Regions from separate parts of the Phascolarctobacterium succinatutens genome, predicted to be linked through region 2. Evidence: riboswitches for the same ligand, from Rfam matches in the RefSeq annotation. Region 2 holds a riboswitch; each other region holds the start of a gene.
What was found. Region 2 has a riboswitch for cobalamin ahead of cobU (bifunctional adenosylcobinamide kinase/adenosylcobinamide-phosphate guanylyltransferase). Riboswitches for the same ligand answer to the same signal wherever they lie in the genome.
Positions count from the first base shown of each region.

Region 1: another riboswitch for cobalamin. It lies ahead of nikB (nickel ABC transporter permease); the one in region 2 lies ahead of cobU (bifunctional adenosylcobinamide kinase/adenosylcobinamide-phosphate guanylyltransferase).
Region 3: another riboswitch for cobalamin. It lies ahead of M5E81_RS08960 (hypothetical protein); the one in region 2 lies ahead of cobU (bifunctional adenosylcobinamide kinase/adenosylcobinamide-phosphate guanylyltransferase).
Region 4: another riboswitch for cobalamin. It lies ahead of M5E81_RS01685 (conserved domain protein); the one in region 2 lies ahead of cobU (bifunctional adenosylcobinamide kinase/adenosylcobinamide-phosphate guanylyltransferase).

Region 1 covers NZ_CP097284.1:365,149-369,680, forward strand. Annotated here, with positions in the region: gene M5E81_RS01780 (M14 family metallopeptidase) at 58-1,032, opposite strand; gene M5E81_RS01785 (MATE family efflux transporter) at 1,288-2,595, shown strand; cobalamin riboswitch at 2,742-2,870, shown strand; gene nikB (nickel ABC transporter permease) at 2,979-3,920, shown strand; gene nikC (nickel transporter permease) at 3,927-4,532, shown strand, end outside.
Region 2 covers NZ_CP097284.1:1,626,791-1,631,322, forward strand. Annotated here, with positions in the region: gene M5E81_RS07710 (histidine phosphatase family protein) at 1-289, opposite strand, end outside; gene M5E81_RS07715 (nicotinate-nucleotide--dimethylbenzimidazole phosphoribosyltransferase) at 289-1,089, opposite strand; gene cobS (adenosylcobinamide-GDP ribazoletransferase) at 1,146-1,880, opposite strand; gene cobT (nicotinate-nucleotide--dimethylbenzimidazole phosphoribosyltransferase) at 1,885-2,895, opposite strand; gene cobU (bifunctional adenosylcobinamide kinase/adenosylcobinamide-phosphate guanylyltransferase) at 2,904-3,482, opposite strand; cobalamin riboswitch at 3,630-3,812, opposite strand; gene rny (ribonuclease Y) at 3,894-4,532, opposite strand, start outside.
Region 3 covers NZ_CP097284.1:1,865,826-1,870,357, forward strand. Annotated here, with positions in the region: gene M5E81_RS08945 (TonB-dependent receptor domain-containing protein) at 1-430, opposite strand, end outside; partial or broken gene M5E81_RS11325 (TonB-dependent receptor plug domain-containing protein) at 530-874, opposite strand; gene M5E81_RS08950 (IS4 family transposase) at 1,045-2,430, shown strand; gene M5E81_RS08955 (hypothetical protein) at 2,450-2,677, opposite strand; gene M5E81_RS08960 (hypothetical protein) at 2,744-3,145, opposite strand; cobalamin riboswitch at 3,371-3,541, opposite strand; gene leuA (2-isopropylmalate synthase) at 4,253-4,532, opposite strand, start outside.
Region 4 covers NZ_CP097284.1:341,932-346,463, reverse strand. Annotated here, with positions in the region: gene scpA (methylmalonyl-CoA mutase) at 1-591, opposite strand, end outside; gene M5E81_RS01690 (acyl-CoA mutase large subunit family protein) at 591-2,816, opposite strand; gene M5E81_RS01685 (conserved domain protein) at 3,055-3,477, opposite strand; cobalamin riboswitch at 3,876-4,050, opposite strand; gene M5E81_RS01680 (IS4 family transposase) at 4,329-4,532, shown strand, end outside.

The DNA of each region.
Region 1 (4,532 bases), 1.1 Mb from region 2:
TGCTAACTTAAGCAGGAGGATACCTATGGCTAATCGATAAAGGCCATCAAGCAATTTTTACTCTTCGTCATCAAATTCCTTGATGGTGCCGTAGGCTACAAGAATGGTGCCCTTGGGAGATGCCAGTGCAGGGCAGACGTAAAGGATTACGCCTGTCTGCTCTGCGTAATAGGTTGTCAGCGTATTGCCGAAAACGTCGGTAATGCGTCCCAAAACCTGGCCTTCCTCAACAAAATCGCCGCTATGGATGTGGTGCAGCCAGCAGCCTGTTTCCAGCGCTTCCAGATAAATAAGATTTTCTACATCACGCGGAGAGTGATGGCGTGGCTTTACAGGCAGGGAGAACATTTTCAGCTTGCGCAGGATATTGCGGATATCATCCTTGTAGGCTTCGATATCCTCGTGCAGGCAGAGACCGGCACCGCCGCGTTCGATAAGGATAGAAGGAAGTCCGGTGCTGGCGGCGTAGTTATAGGCACCGCCGGTTGCAAGCGAACGTACCATATATTCCATATCGAGTACGCGTGCCACGGAACGGGATTTCTTTTCTACTTCAGGCGTAGGCTGGCCGGGGTAGTAAACATAGGGATGCAGGCTTTCGTGGATATCGCCGCTGTGCATGTCTACATAAAAATCGGCAATAGAGAAGAAGTTATTGCTGATTAAATATGCAGTTTTATCGGCAAGCGTTCCCATGGGGTCACCGGGGAAAACGCGGTTCAGGTTTTTGCCGTCTTCAGGAACAATCATTTCGCGACGTGCCCAGAAGCCCTGGATATTTACCGGGTGCATCATAATCAGGCAGCCTGCTACGTGCTCAGGCTCAATATCGCGGCCCAGCTCCATTGCTGCGGCGATACCGGGATATTCGCCGCCGTGGATGCCTGCGGTAATAAGCAGGGTGGGACCGTCTTGGTCACCGTTGATAATAGTCAGAGGGATTTTTACATTGGTGTCCGGGACAGGCAGGTACGTACGCAGTTTAGTGCCACGTTCAATAGTCAGTCCACATACCTTTAGTGTGTCAGACATGTGCTCACTCCTTTGATATATTTCTCATACTTTTTATAATAATTTTTCTATTAGCGTCAGCTAACTGAAGTCTAAAAAATTAAGCAATGGCGTATAAATTTTTCTTTTGCGAAGAATGGCAAATTTTCCGCAGAAATATTTTTGGCAATTGCTACTTTTTTTACTTGCAATAAATTATAACATATGATAAGCTATTCACACAAGATGTTTTTTTAAAATAAAATTTAGTGCGAATAAACAAGGGAGATAGATAAAGTGAACCTTCTGACTGATAGGGAATACTTGGGACTGACAGTACCGTTTATGCTGTCGACAATGACGCAGCCTTTGATGGGTGCGGTAAATACTGCAGTAATGGGGCAGCTTCCTGACCCTAAATATATTGCAGCAGTTTCTCTTGGAGCTATTTTGTTCAACAATTTATATTGGTTATTTGGTTTTTTACGTGTGAGTACTACCGGTTATGCGGCACAGGCCTTTGGCGCTGCCGATAAAAGACTTGGTATGCTCGCCTTTTTTAAGCCCTTGGTTCTGGCAATGCTGATAAGTGCCTGCTGCATCCTTTTCCAAAAGCCGATTTTGGAACTGTATCTGGCCATGATTGGTGCTGCACCGGAGGTTAACGAGCTATGCCGTGATTATTATTACATCCTTATCTGGGGTGCACCGCTGGTTTTTGGTAACTATGTGACCCTTGGTTGGCTCATGGGCCAGACGCGGGTGCGGGCGAGTGTGTTTATGCAGGTTTCCATGAACGTGCTGAACATGGCGCTGAGTATCTGGTTTGTTTTTTGGCTGCATATGGATATTACGGGCGTGGCTTTTGCTACTTTGCTAAGTCAGCTTTACGGCGGTATCTTGAGTGTAGTACTGATGTACTATTACGGTGATTTTGATTACAAGGCGTTGCCTTGGAGCGAGCTGCTGGATTGGCGTGAGTTTATCGGCATGCTGCAGGTAAACGTCAACCTGATGATTCGTACTGCCTGCCTGCTGACCGTCAACAACATTATTGCGGCAGTCGGAGCTTCCTTCGGTACTGTGGTGCTGGCAGCTAATGCTGTACTGCTGCAGCTCAAGGATATTATGAGCTATCTGATTGATGGTATGGCGAACGGCGCGGCGATTTTCAGCGGCCGTGCGGTAGGTGCGAAGAACGGTAAGCTGTTTGCCGCTACCATAAAAATGACCTTCAAATGGCTGGTGGTACTGGTCGCTATTCTGATGCTCGGCTACCATCTGGGCAATGAATTTTTTATCCTCCTGTTTACTAATATTGAAGAGGTTGTAGCGATGGCTATGACCTACAATGTATTCGTTTTGTTCTATCCTGTCTGCGCCGGTATCGGCATGGTGCTTTACGGAGTTTTCTGCGGAGCTACCAAAACCGCACCGGTACGTAACATGATGCTGATGGCACTCTTAGTATTTTACCTTTTGCAGTGGCAGCTGGTGCCGCTTTGGGGTAACAGCGGACTGTGGCTGGCCTTGTTAGGCTTTATGCTGTCTCAATCGATAATACTTTTATTCTATTTGTCTTCTTTGAGAAGAATATTTGCATAAGCAACGTTTTCATTACAAATTTGTTGCAAATTATGAGAATTAATGCTATTATAAATTCATAAGTAGTTGCAAATTATGAGAATTAATGCTATTATAAATTCATAAGTATTAGATTATTCTTTTTTGCCGATATAAAGACCTTTTTCAAATTTATACTCTTCTGAGGTGCCTGCCTATGCAGGTAATAATCGGAATACGGTGCAAATCCGTAGCGGTCAAGCCACTGTGAGGCCGAAAGGCTAAGTCAGGTTGATTTCCTCAGTTGATATATTCCTGCTAGCGACGGAAATATATGTAATTACAATTGTGCACATTGTAAGTATGTATCCTTTCTGCGCTCATTTTGCAGGAAGGGTAAATTTTTTTGATGGAGATGATGTGCTTTGACGAAAAAGCAGCTTCTGTCCCGTTTGGGACAGATCATCCTTGTTCTGCTGGGTATCAGCTTTATTACCTTTGCTTTGGTAATGCTGGCTCCAGGTGACGTTGTTCGCCAGATGATTGCAGGTAACGAGGATATTATTGTTAGTCAGGCCGAAATTGATGCACTGCGTGCTGAACTAGGTCTGGACAAGCCCTTCTTCTTCCAATACCTTGACTGGTTAGGAAGAGCTTTACAGGGCAATCTTGGCTTCTCTTACATGGTTAAAAAGCCTGTAGTTGAAGCACTTATGGAGGGCCTTCCCGGTACTATCGTACTTTCCTTGGCTTCTCTGATTATGATGATGGTGGTGGCAATTCCTGCCGGCATCTACTCTGCCGTAAAGCGTGGCAGCATGGTTGACAATATCGTGCGTGGCTTCACTTTTATGGGCGTATCCATGCCCGGCTTCTGGGTAGGCTTGATGCTACTGTGGTTTTTTGGTCTGAAGCTTGACCTGCTGCCCATCGTTGGTGGTGAGATTGGTATTGATACCTTGATTCTGCCGTCCCTGACATTGGCTATCGCTATGGCCTCCAAGTATACACGTCAGGTACGTACAGCAATTCTGGAGGAGCTGCATCAGGACTATGTTGTCGGTGCACGTGCCCGCGGTATGAGCGAAAGCCATATCCTCTGGAAAGAGGTTCTGCCGAATGCTATGCTGCCGCTGATTACTTTGCTTGGTTTGTCTTTAGGTAACCTTCTGGGTGGTGCTGCGGTTATCGAGATGGTTTTCCAATGGCCCGGTCTTGGCCGTATGGCGATTGAAGCTATCACCTACCGTGACTTCCAGCTTGTACAAGGTGTTGTCGTGTGGATTGCGTTGATGTATATGGTTATCAACCTCATTGTTGATATCTCTTACAATTATCTTGATCCGCGTCTGAGAAAGGTAAGGTAAGAGCAGATGGAAACAATTATCAATGGTTTTAAAACCAACCGTGCTTTTGCCGTAACCTCTGTTCTGGTGCTGTGTCTGTTGCTGATAGCAATCGCAGCTCCGGTAATTGCTCCCTATGACCCGACTCATGCTGCTATGAAAGATGCCTTTTTGGAACCCGGTGCACAACATCTTTTTGGTACAGATAAGTTAGGCCGTGACTGCTTCAGCCGTGTGCTGTACGGCGCACGAGCTTCTCTGACCGGCGTATTGGTTCTCGTAGCCAGCGTATTTGTTGTAGGTACTACGATGGGCGTTGTTTCCGGTTACTTCGGCGGTAAGGTTGATATGGTTATCATGCGTATCTCCGATATGATGATTTCCTTCCCCGGTATGATTCTGGCAATTGCAATCGCCGGTATTATGGGCGGCAGCCTGGTTAATGCAGTGTTTGCGCTGACGATTGTCAGCTGGACCAAATACGCGCGTTTATCCCGCAGTATGGTTTTAAAGGTAAAACGTCGTGACTTCGTAGAAGCAGCCATCGTTAATGGTGGTACTCCCGGCCATATCCTTTGGGTGCACATCCTGCCTAATATTCTGCCGATGATGGTTATTACCGCAGCAGCAGAT
Region 2 (4,532 bases):
TGATTTCCGCATATTCCAGGCCTTCCCAGGCACCGAAGCTTACCTCCTGCAGCAAATCCAACGGCTGGTAGGACATATTTTTGCTCATAGCCAGCGGTGCTGCCGTCATGCAGGCACGCAGCATTGAGCTGCAGTAAATCTTGTCAACCGGCAGATGCTGCATATACGCAGCCAGCTTCTCGGACTGCTCCAGACCTTTGGCGTTCAGCGGCATGTTGATGCGTCCCTGAAAGCGATGTCCCTTGTTGCTGTCCGTTTCACCGTGACGGATTAAATATATTTTACCCATTAAGCCTTCGCCCCTTTTTTAGATTGCTCTGCCAGGGAAAATTCCTTCATCTCCGCATGCACGCCTGCTTCCTCAAAGGTTTCCATTTCTTTGTAGGCCTTGATGCCGGCATTGAACAGCGTAAAGCAGACAGCAGCGCCCTCACCGGCGCCGTCGGGAATATTCAGGCGCAGCGGTGCCGTAAGCCCCAGCTCCTGCAGGCATTCTTCTGCGCCCGGCTCTGCGGAAACGTGACCGGCAAAGCAGTAGTCGAGCACGGCAGGTGCCATATCCGCCGCCTTTTTGGCAGCCTTGCAGACAGCAACGCCGTCCAGCATTACCGGCACCTTCATAGCTGCAGCCTGCAGCAGAGCGCCGGCCATAGCGGTGCGTACCATCTCATTATCAGGATTGGAAAGGCAGCCGAAGCCCAAAAGCTCCAGTCCCTTCTCGTGTACCAGCTCCTGCACCAGGGCAGCGCCCTCCTCCAGAGCATCAGCCTCCTCCTCCGAGGTTACCAGCAGAGCCACGGCCTTCGCACCGGTTTCTGCAGCCAGCACATTCACCGGCCATTTGGCGTGCATAATTTTTTCGGCCTGAGCAGCCTCTTCGATACCGCACCATACCAGTAAATCGCGTTTAGGATAATCTAAATCCTCTTTTTCATAAATACCCTTGATACCGCAATAGCGCGAGGTCATTTCTTCCAGCTTGGCCAGACTGCCGACCGGCTTGATCAGATTATCAAAGCGTGTCTGCGCCAGCTTCATACAGCCTCTGTCGGCAGGCACAATCTTTTGGATTATTTCTTCTATATGCATAGCATTTTTCCTTTCTGTCTCTTTATAATTCGGCAAAATATTGCCGGGGAAATATATCAGATTATATAGGTTGCGAGCATCAGGTAAACCACAACGCCGCATTCCGTCAAAAAGCCGTAGGTATCACCGGTAAGGCCGCCCAGCTGACCGCTGAGGAAATGCGCAATGCCCTGGCAGATAACGAAGGCCGCTATTGCCGTATACAAATACGGCAGGCCGCAGGCTGCCACCAGCGCCAGACAAAGTACAAAGGCAATATAGGTGTACATCGGCTTGGCATAGGCCTTAAACATATGACCGATACCGGTTTTGCGTGCATACTTGTAGTTGACGATGTAGGTAACCATAAAGGTGCGCGTTGCTACAAAAACTGCAACCAACGCAAACGACAGCTTAACCGGCGGCAGCGTAGTATAGGCAGCCACCTTCAGCAGCACGAGGCAGACAAGCGCGATAACGGCATTGGAGCCTACGTGGCTGTCCTTCATGATTTCCAGCATACGCTCACGGTCACGGGCGCTGAAAACACCGTCGGAGGTATCCATAAAGCCGTCATACATCAAAGCGCCGATAATAATCAGCTCCGCCAGCACCAGCATCACTGCGCGCATCAGATCAGGGGTGTGCAGATAATACAGTCCGTAATTTACCGCACCCATAAAAACGCCCATTACCAGGCCGACCAAAGGGAAGTACGGCACGCTGCGGCTGAAATCGTCATCATGCCAGTCCGTGCGGTTGGAAAAGCGGATTCTGGTCAAAAATTCCAGACAAGTTACAAAATCACGCATCACATCACCTGCTTAAATGATTATACACATCCATTGCTGCCTGCAGCACAACAATAGCCAGAGAAGCACCGGTGCCCTCACCCAGGCGCATACCGGCATCCACAATCGGCGAAAGCTGCATCAGCTCCAGCATTTTCTTATGAGAAATATCGCTGCTCAGATGCGAGCAAAGCATATAATCGCGGCACTGCGGATAGAGGCCGTAGGCCAAAAGTGCTGCAGCCGTAGCATTAACACCGTCAACCATTGCCGGTACGCGGCGACGGGCTGCACCGATAATTACACCGGCCAGACCTGCGTGGTCATAGCCGCCGACCTTACAGAGAATGTCCATCGCATCACCCTGCTTCGGCATGTTTTTAGCCAGGCCGTCGATAACAACCTGACGCTTAATCTTCATGCGTTCGTCATTTATACCGCTACCGCGACCGACAGTCAGCTGCGGGTCCAGGCCCAGAAAGGCGCTGGCAATAGCGGAGGTAGAGGTTGTATTGCCGATACCCATTTCACCGGTGTAAAGAATATTATAGCCTTGGTCGATGCACATATCAGCCATTTCGATGCCAACGGCAATAGCCTTTTCGGCCTGCTCACGAGTCATAGCTGGACCTTGGGTGAAGTCTTCGGTTCCCCAAGCTACCTTTTTCTGATAAACCTTGGGCAAATCGCTCAAATCAAAGGCAGTGCCTACATCGCAGACGAAAACATCGGCGTGCGCATGACGTGCCAGCACGGTGGCTCCGGCAGTACCGCGCATATAGCCGTTAATCATCTGGCGCGTAACCTCCTGCGGATAAGCGCTGACACCGTATTTCGCAATACCGTGGTCACCGCACATCAGAACCATCGCCGTCTTTAATTTATCCGGTAAATCCTTGCCGATCATGCCTGCAAGGCCTACAACCATATCCTCCAGCTTGCCCAGATTAGCTGCCGGCTTGTCTATCTTAGCGTAGCCTGCCCGCACTTCTTGCATACGTTCTTCATCCAGAGCAGGTATTATGATTTTCTCCATATCAGTCGTTATTCTCCTTCATCCTCAAATTTAAAAGCCAATTTTTTTACGTCTACAGCCTGACCTGCCACACAATAATAAACATGGTCAGCCTCATTGGCCACACGCTGGTTAACCCAGCCGGCAAGGTCACGGTATTCACGCGCCATCTGATTATCCGGCACAATACCGCTGCCCACCTCATTCGTAACAAAGACAACGATTTTACCGCAATTACGTGCTGCTGCCAGCACCTTGTCAATTTCGTCAAATACTACCTGACAGCGCTCCAGGAATTCACCCTCCGGCGCATCCTTGCCATAAAGCAGGTTACACATATAAACAGTCAGGCAGTCAAACAGAACCGCTCCTGTTTCCGCTGACAGCGCTTCAAGCGTGCGCTCGGCATGATAAGGCGCTTCGTGATTAATCCAACGTGCATCACGACGCTCACGGTGCAGACGCACGCGCTCCGCCATTTCCTCATCTAAGATTTCTGCCGTAGCAACGTAATCGCATTTGGGAGAATAATGCAATACATAGCGTTCTGCAAATTCGCTTTTGCCGCTGCGGGCTCCGCCGGTAACCATAATAATTTTTCCAGGCATATTTCAACCTCCCTTCGTTTTTGTAAGCTGCATGCTTTTCATTTTATACATATATGAAAAAAGCTCCCTTGCGGGAGATTTACAAAATGCAGCTGCATCCAAAAATTCTATATTTACGCATACCAAAGCCAGCCTATCTCCCGTAGGCTCCAAGCTTCGTAACAGGCAGGTCTCCTGGCTTAGCTTCATCGCCCTCAGCGCCTTCCCAACTTGCGTCAGTGACATAATTGCCTGGGCTCCGCTTACAGTAGCGGGACTGCTCCGGATTCTCACCGGCATTCCCTTTTCAGCACCGGCCTCAACCGGCGCACCTGTCAAAAAAATTCCAAGTATATATATTCGACAGCAATTCCTATAATCCTGCTAAGGCGCAAAAAAAGAGCTGCCTAAGCAGCTCTTTCAGGAATTTCGTTATTTTGCGTAATCAACAGCACGAGTTTCGCGGATGATAACAACCTTAATCTGACCGGGATATTCCATTTCATCTTCAATCTTCTTGGAGATATCTCGTGCCAGAAGCACAGCGGAAGCATCATCGATAACATCCGGCTTAACCATAATGCGGATTTCGCGGCCAGCCTGTACGGCATAGCATTTTTCAACGCCCTCAAAGGACTCAGAAATTTCTTCCAATCGAGTTAAGCGCTTCAGGTAGCTTTCCAGAGTTTCGCGTCTTGCACCCGGACGGGCAGCAGATACTGCGTCAGCGGCAGATACCAGAACAGCTTCAACACTCTTAGGCTCGCAGTCACCATGATGCGCCAAAATAGCATTGACAATCAGGTCGGACTCACGGAACTTCTTGGCAATTTCGCCGCCGATTTCAACGTGAGAGCCTTCCATTTCATGGTCAATAGCCTTGCCGATATCATGCAGCAGGCCGGCACGTTTAGCCAGAACAACGTCAACACCGAGCTCAGAAGCCATTACACCTGCCAGGTTAGCAACCTCAACAGAATGGTTCAGGACATTCTGACCATAGCTGGTACGATATTTCAGGCGACCCAGCAGCTTAATCAGTTCGGGATGCAGGCCATGCACACCGACAGC
Region 3 (4,532 bases), 240 kb from region 2:
TTTCCATACCATTTTCCTTATTGAAGGAATAGGTTACATCATAGTTATTCTTGTTGTATGCGTTATATGCACCAGTCCACATAAGCCATAAGTTTCTGTAACCAGGATTATTAATATTGCCATAACGGTCGTTGTGATAATATTGTTTAATTCTTTCCCACTCGGTAGGAGTCAAATATTTATAATAAGGTGCTGTAAACGGATAATCATCGTCACCCTGCAAATGACTGTAAGCTACAGTCAATCTGTGCGTATCATCAAAATCATAGTCAACACGTGCGTTGATAGAATCTTCTTTATAAGCGGTTTGTGCCCATGTATGATTTACACCGGTTAAGCCATCTTTGTAATGAGAGTTACCGCCGGTTTCACGGCGTCCAGACATGAATACCTTTAACTTTCCGTCATCGCTACCACCGGACACAGACATTCCATAGTTACGTTTATTCCAAGAACCAGCAGAATAATCTATAGAACCGGTTGTTTTCTGTCCACCTTTTTTAGTAATGATATTGATAACACCACCTGTAGCATCTGCACCATAAATAGAAGCACCAGGTCCTTTAATTACTTCGATTTTATCGATATTATCCATGCTGGTAATCTGGTTAATATCTACCATTGCCTTAGAACTGGAAGCAGAATTGCCTGCAACTGTACCACCAGCTGTGTTATCCAGACGACGTCCGTCAATCAATACTACTACTCTGGCATCACCATTAATGCTTACAATAGTATGGGTTTGGGTATTACCATATTCGGCGCCTCTATAGCCGCCAGGAGATTGTATCTGTACACCGGGAATAGTTTTTAAAGCATCACCTAATTGCTGATAATGACGTTTCTCTAAAGTTTGGCTGGTAATTACATTAACGTCACCACCAGTACGATAGTAAGATTGCTCAGTATCTCAAACTTCGCAGGTAAAAATCCCCTGCACCCCTTGAAAGTCCAGGCTTTGTAAACAGAAAAATAGCATGAGTCTTGCCAGTTTGGTATAATTATGTTGGCTCAAAAACATACCAAGCACCGGAGGCTCATGCTATGAAAAGTATATCACAAACCACCCAGCAGATGGAATCCATCTCGAAGAAAACTTCGGCGTTCTTCCGTCGTTATCATGTCGGCCAGATTCTGCGCGCGGCCAACGCTTGCAAGCTCAAAGGATTTTCCTCCATTCTCGTTTTCCTCGTGCTCGTAAGCATCATCTTCGAGAACCGCTCGCTCTATATGCAGCGCCGACTTCACGAGGATTCGCTGCCGTTCGGCAAGGACACGGCTTACCGCTTCTTGAACTCCTGCCACACGAACTGGCGCAAGTTCACGCTGCTTCTTGCGGCGCGGATCATCAACGAAACCATCAAGCCGCTGACGGATGCCGGCCGGCGTTGTGCCATCGTCGTCGACGATTCGCTCTTCAGCCGCTCGCGTTCCAAGCGCGTGGAACTCTTGGCGAACGTCTACGACCATGTGAGCCGCCGCTATACGAAGGGCTTCCGCCTGCTCGTCCTCGGCTGGACGGACGGGAACACGTTCCTGCCACTCACGTTCTGCCTTCTTTCAACCTCGAAGGAAAAGAACCGGCTCAATGAGGCCAGCGCATCCGTCGATGCAAGAAGCAACGGCGGAAAGCAGCGCAAGCTCGCGCAGATGGAAGCGCCAGCCGTCGTCCTCAATTTGTTGCAGGAGGTCAAGGCGACAGGAATCCCCGCGCAGTACGTCCTCTTCGACACATGGTTCTGCTCGCCGTCGTCGCTGAAAGCCATCCATGACCTCGGCTATGACGTCACCGCTATGGCAAAGAAGAGCAAGAAGGTGCGCTACCCCTGCGAAGGGAAGATCTCGAACGTCAAGGCCATCTACAAGGAACACAAGAAACGCCGCGGACGCTCGCGTTACCTCCTGTCCGTCGATGCTGTCGCGACGAAACAGGGAGAATCCCTCGTGCCTGTGCGATTGGTCTTCGTGCGGAACCGCAACAAGCGGAAGGATTATCTCGTCCTCGTCACGACAGACCTCTCGCTTTCGGAGGAAGAAGTCATCCAGCTCTACGGGAAGCGCTGGGGCATCGAGGTGTTCTTCAAAGCGTGCAAGTCCTACCTGCGGCTCGGCAAGGATTGTCGTTCCGTCTCCTACGATGCGATGACGGCGCATGTCGCCGTCGTCTGCACACGATATATGCTCCTGGCTGTCGAGGAACGTGAGAACACGGATGGGCGAAGCCTCGGCGAGCTCTTCTATCTGGGGCTTGATGAGCTTCCGGACTTGAAGTACATGGAAGCGCTTCGCCTCGTGTTGCAGGAGTTTGCGGAGCAGCTTCGGGCAGAATATCCGTCAGAAGTCTTGCTGGTCGAATCGCTCTTGGAACGATTCCTGAACGATCTGCCCGCTCTTTGGATGAGTCGTCTGCGTGCACAGAAGTGTGCGTGAATGGCTTTCGACATTCAGTTCAAGCTGATTTATCAAGGCATACGGGATGTTTTCCGTGTGCGAAGTTTGAGTCAGTATTAATATCACCAAATTGATTTCTGACAGCATCAGCCTCAACAATTAAACCATCCAAAGTATAATTATCCAAGGTTTTGTCAACAGTAGTTGCTGCACTTGCGCTTGCACACAGGCCCATTACCATCATCATAGCAGCCGCAGCTGTATATCTTCTCTTCATGTTACTCATACACTTCTTTCTGTAAAATTTGAGTTTCTTGCAAACTCAACGCCTAATACTCATAAAAAAACATTATCAGAACCGCGCACCGTTAATATACGTAAACGTATAGGTCTGCGCCGTTACCCAGTTACTGACACTATCATCAGCAAACGGGCCAAAATTAAGATTCAGCTTGCGTGAAGCTTTAGCTGGAATCTTGCATATCGGGAACTTTACCGGTCTACCAAGAAATTGCTTACGCTCGCCATTTTTATCTGTGTAGGTAACACGCATAATAAAGTCGTTCAGCTTAGTGATAGCTACGTCATTACGCTTGTTGACAAAAGTGCCTGTTACACACAGTTCGCCGCCGTTAACCCATACTTTGGAAGTTGTCCAATCCAAAATCATTTTGTCACTCGATACCTCCGCACCGGCAAGTGCTGGACACATCAGGGCCAAAATTAAGGTCAGCAGCATAAATATCCTTTTCATAGCTCCTCCTTTCTCTCGTAATTCTTGAGCATACTGGGAAAAAATTTATTTTCATAAAAGCATCTGACCAAGCTATCCTTGTTCCGCTTGTCAGATGTTAATATGCAAGAATAATAAATACACTTCATACAAATATTGCAGTCAAAATAAAAGCGCCTTGCCGTACTGTGACAGCAAGACGCACTTATCCCTGGGAAAGCGCAATCCTGTACATCGCAGGTTGTTTGAAAGGCCCTATATCAGGCAGTTCTTCTGGCTCTGCTTCACTGCCAGCCTTGTCTTCCCGGTTTCCCAGTGACTATATAAGGCCAGCTCCACATTACAGCTGCGGGACAGCACAGGTTTTGCACCTGTTTACCTATTAAGTATAAATACACCTGATACGCTTTTATTCTCTTTTTCTCTCGTTAGGTTCTTAAATTTCTATCTGTTATACGCTATTGTATATTCAGCTCTTCGTAATTTAAGATACTGACAGATAAAAATTAGCAAATTATTAATTATGTATATTTGTTTTTTTACTATTTTGAGTTTACTTTAATTACAAAACAGTTTACAGTTAGTATTATAGCACGTTATTCACAAAAACGTCAAGAAAAAAGTGTACAAAGAGCTCTCTCTGTACACAAATAAAGGACTCCGTAATTTTAAAACGAAGTCCCTAATGTTCAAAGCATTATTATATTGTGATTACACGTCAACTAACCTACAACTATATTCTTGCTCTGACGTAATATAGCTCGCCAGCTATCATACAGCTATAAAAATTTTTTATATATTTAATTTTCCAGCATCAAAAAACGCTGCAAAGCCTGCTCCACAATTTTATTTAAGGAAATATTGTTCTGTAATGCGCAAATCGCCGCCTGCCTTACGGCCGACGGCGCTTGCTTCTTTCCCTTATTTTTAGTTCTTTCCCTTATTTTTCCAAAAAATCTTTCCCTTATTTTGGAGGTTATCAAAGCCGGCTTATCTGTTTTTCTGGCGCCGGCCCTTAGCAAAATAATATATACAGGGGCGATTTTCTAATATATTTTCTCTTTACCCCGTACTGCCAACTGTTTACTAACCACTAAACACTATTCACTGATAACTATTAATCACTAATCACTTCTCCGCGCGGTTGATAGCGCAGATGATGCCACGCAGCGCTGCCACGTTGATGTTGGAGTGAATGCCTACACCGAAGATATGGCCATTGTTTTTCTGCTTCAGCTCAATGTAGCAAATACCCTTCGCATCAGAACCCTTGGAAATTGCATGCTCATGATAGTTGACGAATTCGTAGCCATTAATTCCGACACCGTTGAGTGCCTGGAAGAAGGCATCGATAGGACCGTTACCTACACCAACTACACTCTTTTTTTCGCCAGCAACCGAAATTTCA
Region 4 (4,532 bases), 1.1 Mb from region 2:
GGTACCGGCCATGATGGATTTATCAACACCTTGTTCTTCACCGGATACGATGAAGAATGCCAGTACAGGCAGTACTGCGCCGTTCATAGTCATGGATACGGACATCTGATCCAGAGGAATACCGGAGAACAGGATGTTCATATCGAGCATGGAGCAAACAGATACGCCTGCTTTACCAACGTCACCAACTACACGCGGGTTATCAGCGTCATAGCCGCGGTGAGTCGGCAAGTCGAACGCGATGGACAGACCTTTTTGGCCTGCAGCCAGGTTACGACGATAGAATGCGTTGGATTCTTCCGCAGTGGAGAAACCTGCATATTGACGTACAGTCCACGGACGGAATACATACATTGTGGAGTAAGGACCACGCAGGAACGGAGGAATACCGCTCATGAAGTCCAAATGGTTACATTTATCATAGATATCCTTGGTGTACAGCGGAGCTTTAGGAATACGTTCCAAGGTAGTATCATAAAGGGCATCATAATTTTCGCCCATTTTTTCTTCCAGATTTTTCTTCCATTCGTCATAAGAACAAGAAGGATGATCAGGAAGGGCTACTTTAGTGAAATCCGGATTAATGCTCATTATTCAATCATCCCTTTCTTCTTTTGCAGCATCTTCAGAGTTTGGAAGCAGTTAGCTTTTACGCTGATGAAATCGTCAACGCCAGCATCTTTGTAAACTTGTTCCATGTCTTTTGGAGCAGCGCCGGCCAGGAACAGAGTAGCGGACGGTTTCATAGCTGCTTTAATCATCGGAGCCAGTTTCGGAACGATTTCCGGATAGGTAGCATCGGTGGAGCAGATAACTGCAACATCGTAGTCGCCTTCTTTGAAAGCTTTGAGGCATTTTTCGTATTGATCGCCATCTTCGCCGTCTTGGAAACCATCGTTCAGATGAACGTTGAATTCACCAACCTGCAGGAAAGAGGTGGAGAAGTCGGCACGAGCTTTATGTTGAGGAATCGGTCCCATGTTGCACAGGAATACTTCAACATTTTTGCCGGTTTTCTTAACATAGTCTTCAGTTTCGAAACGCAGTGCTTCATAGCGCTCGGTCCAGTGATGAGCAGCGATTGCTTCAACGGTTTCCGGAGCTTCAGCCTTGCAGGATGCAGCAGCAACCTGGCCGATAGTAGCACCGTTGCTGAATGCTTCGATTGCGCCTTCAACAGTTTCAACAGCAGCCAGCTTGCCGGCCAGGTAGTTGGTGTCGATGTCAGCAACGTAAGCAGCAACAGCAGCTTCGCGTTCTTTCTTCAGTTTCGGAGTGTCCTCTTCGCGGCGCTCCAGCGGTTCTTCGGTCATGTTCGGGTACATGTTTACGCCAACAGCGCGATCGCTGCGCATTTCCAGAGCTTTGAAGCGCTTAGCCAGAACGTCAGCAACTTGTGCTTGCGGATAGCCGGCTTCCAGAGCTTTAATGATGCCGCCCATTTCCTCAACCTTTTGGAACTCAGCCCAGATTTTTTCGGTAATCTGCTTGGTCAGGGTTTCAATGCCCCAGGAACCGCCCGCAGCATCAATCGGGCTCAGCATACCAAATTCTTCTTGCAGCATTACATGCAGGTTACGAGCGATACGACGGGAGAATACGTCGCCTTTACGGATCAGCTCGTCAAACGGCGGATTGTCATAAGTGCAAACGCCGCCTACAACGCTGGAGAAGGTTTGGGTGCAGTTACGCAACATGTTAACATACGGGTCAACAACGGTTTTAGTGAAGCGAGCGCAACGGCCATGAACTTTAATAGCACGGTCTGCTTCTTCAGCACCGAATGCTTCCATAATAGCTGCCCAGATCATACGCAGGGAACGCAGTTTTGCGATTTCCATGAAGAAGTTAGCACCTTGGTTGAAGCAGAAGTACAGGGAGTTAGCAATATCGTGCAGTTCAACACCGCGTTTTTGCATTTGACGTACATATTCAACTGCAGTAGCAAAGGTGTAAGCAACCTCTTGTACTGCTTCAGCACCGCCATCGGTGTAAGCATCACTGTTGATGAAAACAGTGCGCAGCTCCGGAGTATTAGCTTTAGCAAATTTAATGGTTTCAGCCATTTCATCATACAAAGCATCCAGAGAGGTTTCGGTTTTACCGGTTTTTACCAGCTCGCCGATCGGGTCGCCGCCGATAACGCCGCGCAGGGTTTTTACATCATGACCTGCACCCTTCAGAGCAGCAACAGTCAGAGCCAGCAGGTTTTTAGCGCCGGCACCGGTGTACATCATAATAGGATATTTGTCAAGTTTCAGACCATCCAGCAGAACGCTCATATCTTCAACGGTAGTAACGTTCACGCCAATATCGCCGGGTTTTTCTGCATCTTTAACGTCTACGCCGTTTTTGGTTGCAGTATCCAGTTTGATATTGTAAACAGTGGAGCCCTTGGAAATTTCTTCCTTCAGCAGCTCGTTGTTTTCAGCCGGCAGGGTTTCATCGCAAGCTTGTGCAATGCCCCAAGGCTCGTGTACATAACCGTTAACAGTTGCGCCACGCAGGAAATCGCCCATACCGGGATAATCGTTGGTCGGCAGAATTGCATCAGTGCCTTTACGAGTATAAATCGGGTCAAAGGTAATGCCCTCGTAGTTTTTGGTATACATGATCTTGTCAAAGGGTTTGCCCTTCAACAGTGCATTACATGCCTCCACCCATTCATCCCAGGTGGGTTCGGTAAATTCATCAAAAGTTACCTCCGGGAATTCGGTTACTTTCTCTGACTTACGCAACATGGCTTCCAGTTCTTTGTCTGTCAACGGTCTTTCGCCATCAACGACTGCTGCAGTTTTTTGTTGTTCATCAGCCATTCAAATAATCCTCCTTTAATAATTTAATCATTACTGTGAAAAAGCTCACAGCACCAAGCTGAAACGCATATCACCTCCAGCCAATCTCGTCTGCTGATGCAGCTGCTATCCGACCGCTCTCACCCGGTCATCAGGGGACATGTGCCGCATCCTTGCTTGGATAGATTTTAAGAAGCAAACAGCATTTATATACACGGTCACGGTTGTCCAGGCCGTATATAACAAAATAACAGGCAGTTTAATCTGCCAGGAACTCCTGCAGACGTCCGTAATTAATCTGGACTCTGCGCAGCTCGTTTTCTTCAGGCATAGTATCATTAAGAATCATGTTGCCTAAAGCAGCACCCGGCTCTGCGCCGCGGTTCTGCATAAAACGGGCATAGTATTCAATCTGCGGAACATCTTCGGCAGCCTTGTAAATAACAGCAGCCTGTTCCAAAGGATCTTCTGCGATGATATAGGGATTTACACCTTCATTAAAGTATTTTTTCAAAAGCTCGCAGATATCTGTCTTTTTGGGGTTATATTGCACACGTACGCACTTTACTTCCAGCTCACCGCTGGCTTTAGCACGTCCGGCAACAACTTCTTCAACGCCTTTCATACCTTCAAAGGCTGCTAGCAGTTCAGCAATTTTGCCTGCCAAATATAATTCTTTCATATCAATAACCTCCCTTTAAACAGCAAAAAATAAAGCCACCACATTTGTGATGGCTGGATTGTCAGCACGACAGCGCACCCCTACGCTGTCGTACTTGAGAGGAGAAAGGAAATGTTCTCAGCTAAAAGAAAAATTTGAGAATGGGATTTGAAAAACACGATATGTCCAGTATCGCGGACAAGTATGACAGATAACATCGATGGCCCGGCCACTCTCCAAAAGGTCACAGCCATCACATGACCTTCAATGGCATAAGAAACAGAAAACCGTTTCTCAAAAAGAATCCTTTACCCAATATGGGCAGGACTTTTGAAAAACGGTGAAATATCAAAAGCTACTAGGCGCACAAGCCTATACTACAGCTCTACGACATCTCTCCCCGTCTCTCGCAGGTCAAACGACGATGCATCTTACAGGCAGTTCTTCTGGCTTCGCTTCTTCACGTGTTTCACCTTCCCAGAGGACCCCTCCAGTGGTATAAACAAAACACGCTCCACGTCACAGCGGCGGGACCGTGCCGGACTTTCACCGGCTTCTCTATTGAGCATTCGCACCTGTAATATCAATATCAACTTGTTGACTTAATTATAGCAGTTACTATTTATCTTGTCAACCTTTTTCATTGATTTTTATTTTTGTGTTTTCATTCTATGTATATATCAGTCTTATGTGTAGCTGCATCCATTTCTGATTAACTGTTCTTTGTGTTTAATTTACTCAAACTTCGCAGGTAAAAATCCCCTGCACCCCTTGAAAGTCCAGGCTTTGTAAACAGAAAAATAGCATGAGTCTTGCCAGTTTGGTATAATTATGTTGGCTCAAAAACATACCAAGCACCGGAGGCTCATGCTATGAAAAGTATATCACAAACCACCCAGCAGATGGAATCCATCTCGAAGAAAACTTCGGCGTTCTTCCGTCGTTATCATGTCGGCCAGATTCTGCGCGCGGCCAACGCTTGCAAGCTCAAAGGATTTTCCTCCATTCTCGTTTTCCTCGTGCTCGTAAGCATCATCTTCGAGAACCGCTCGCTCTATATGCAGCGCCGACTTCAC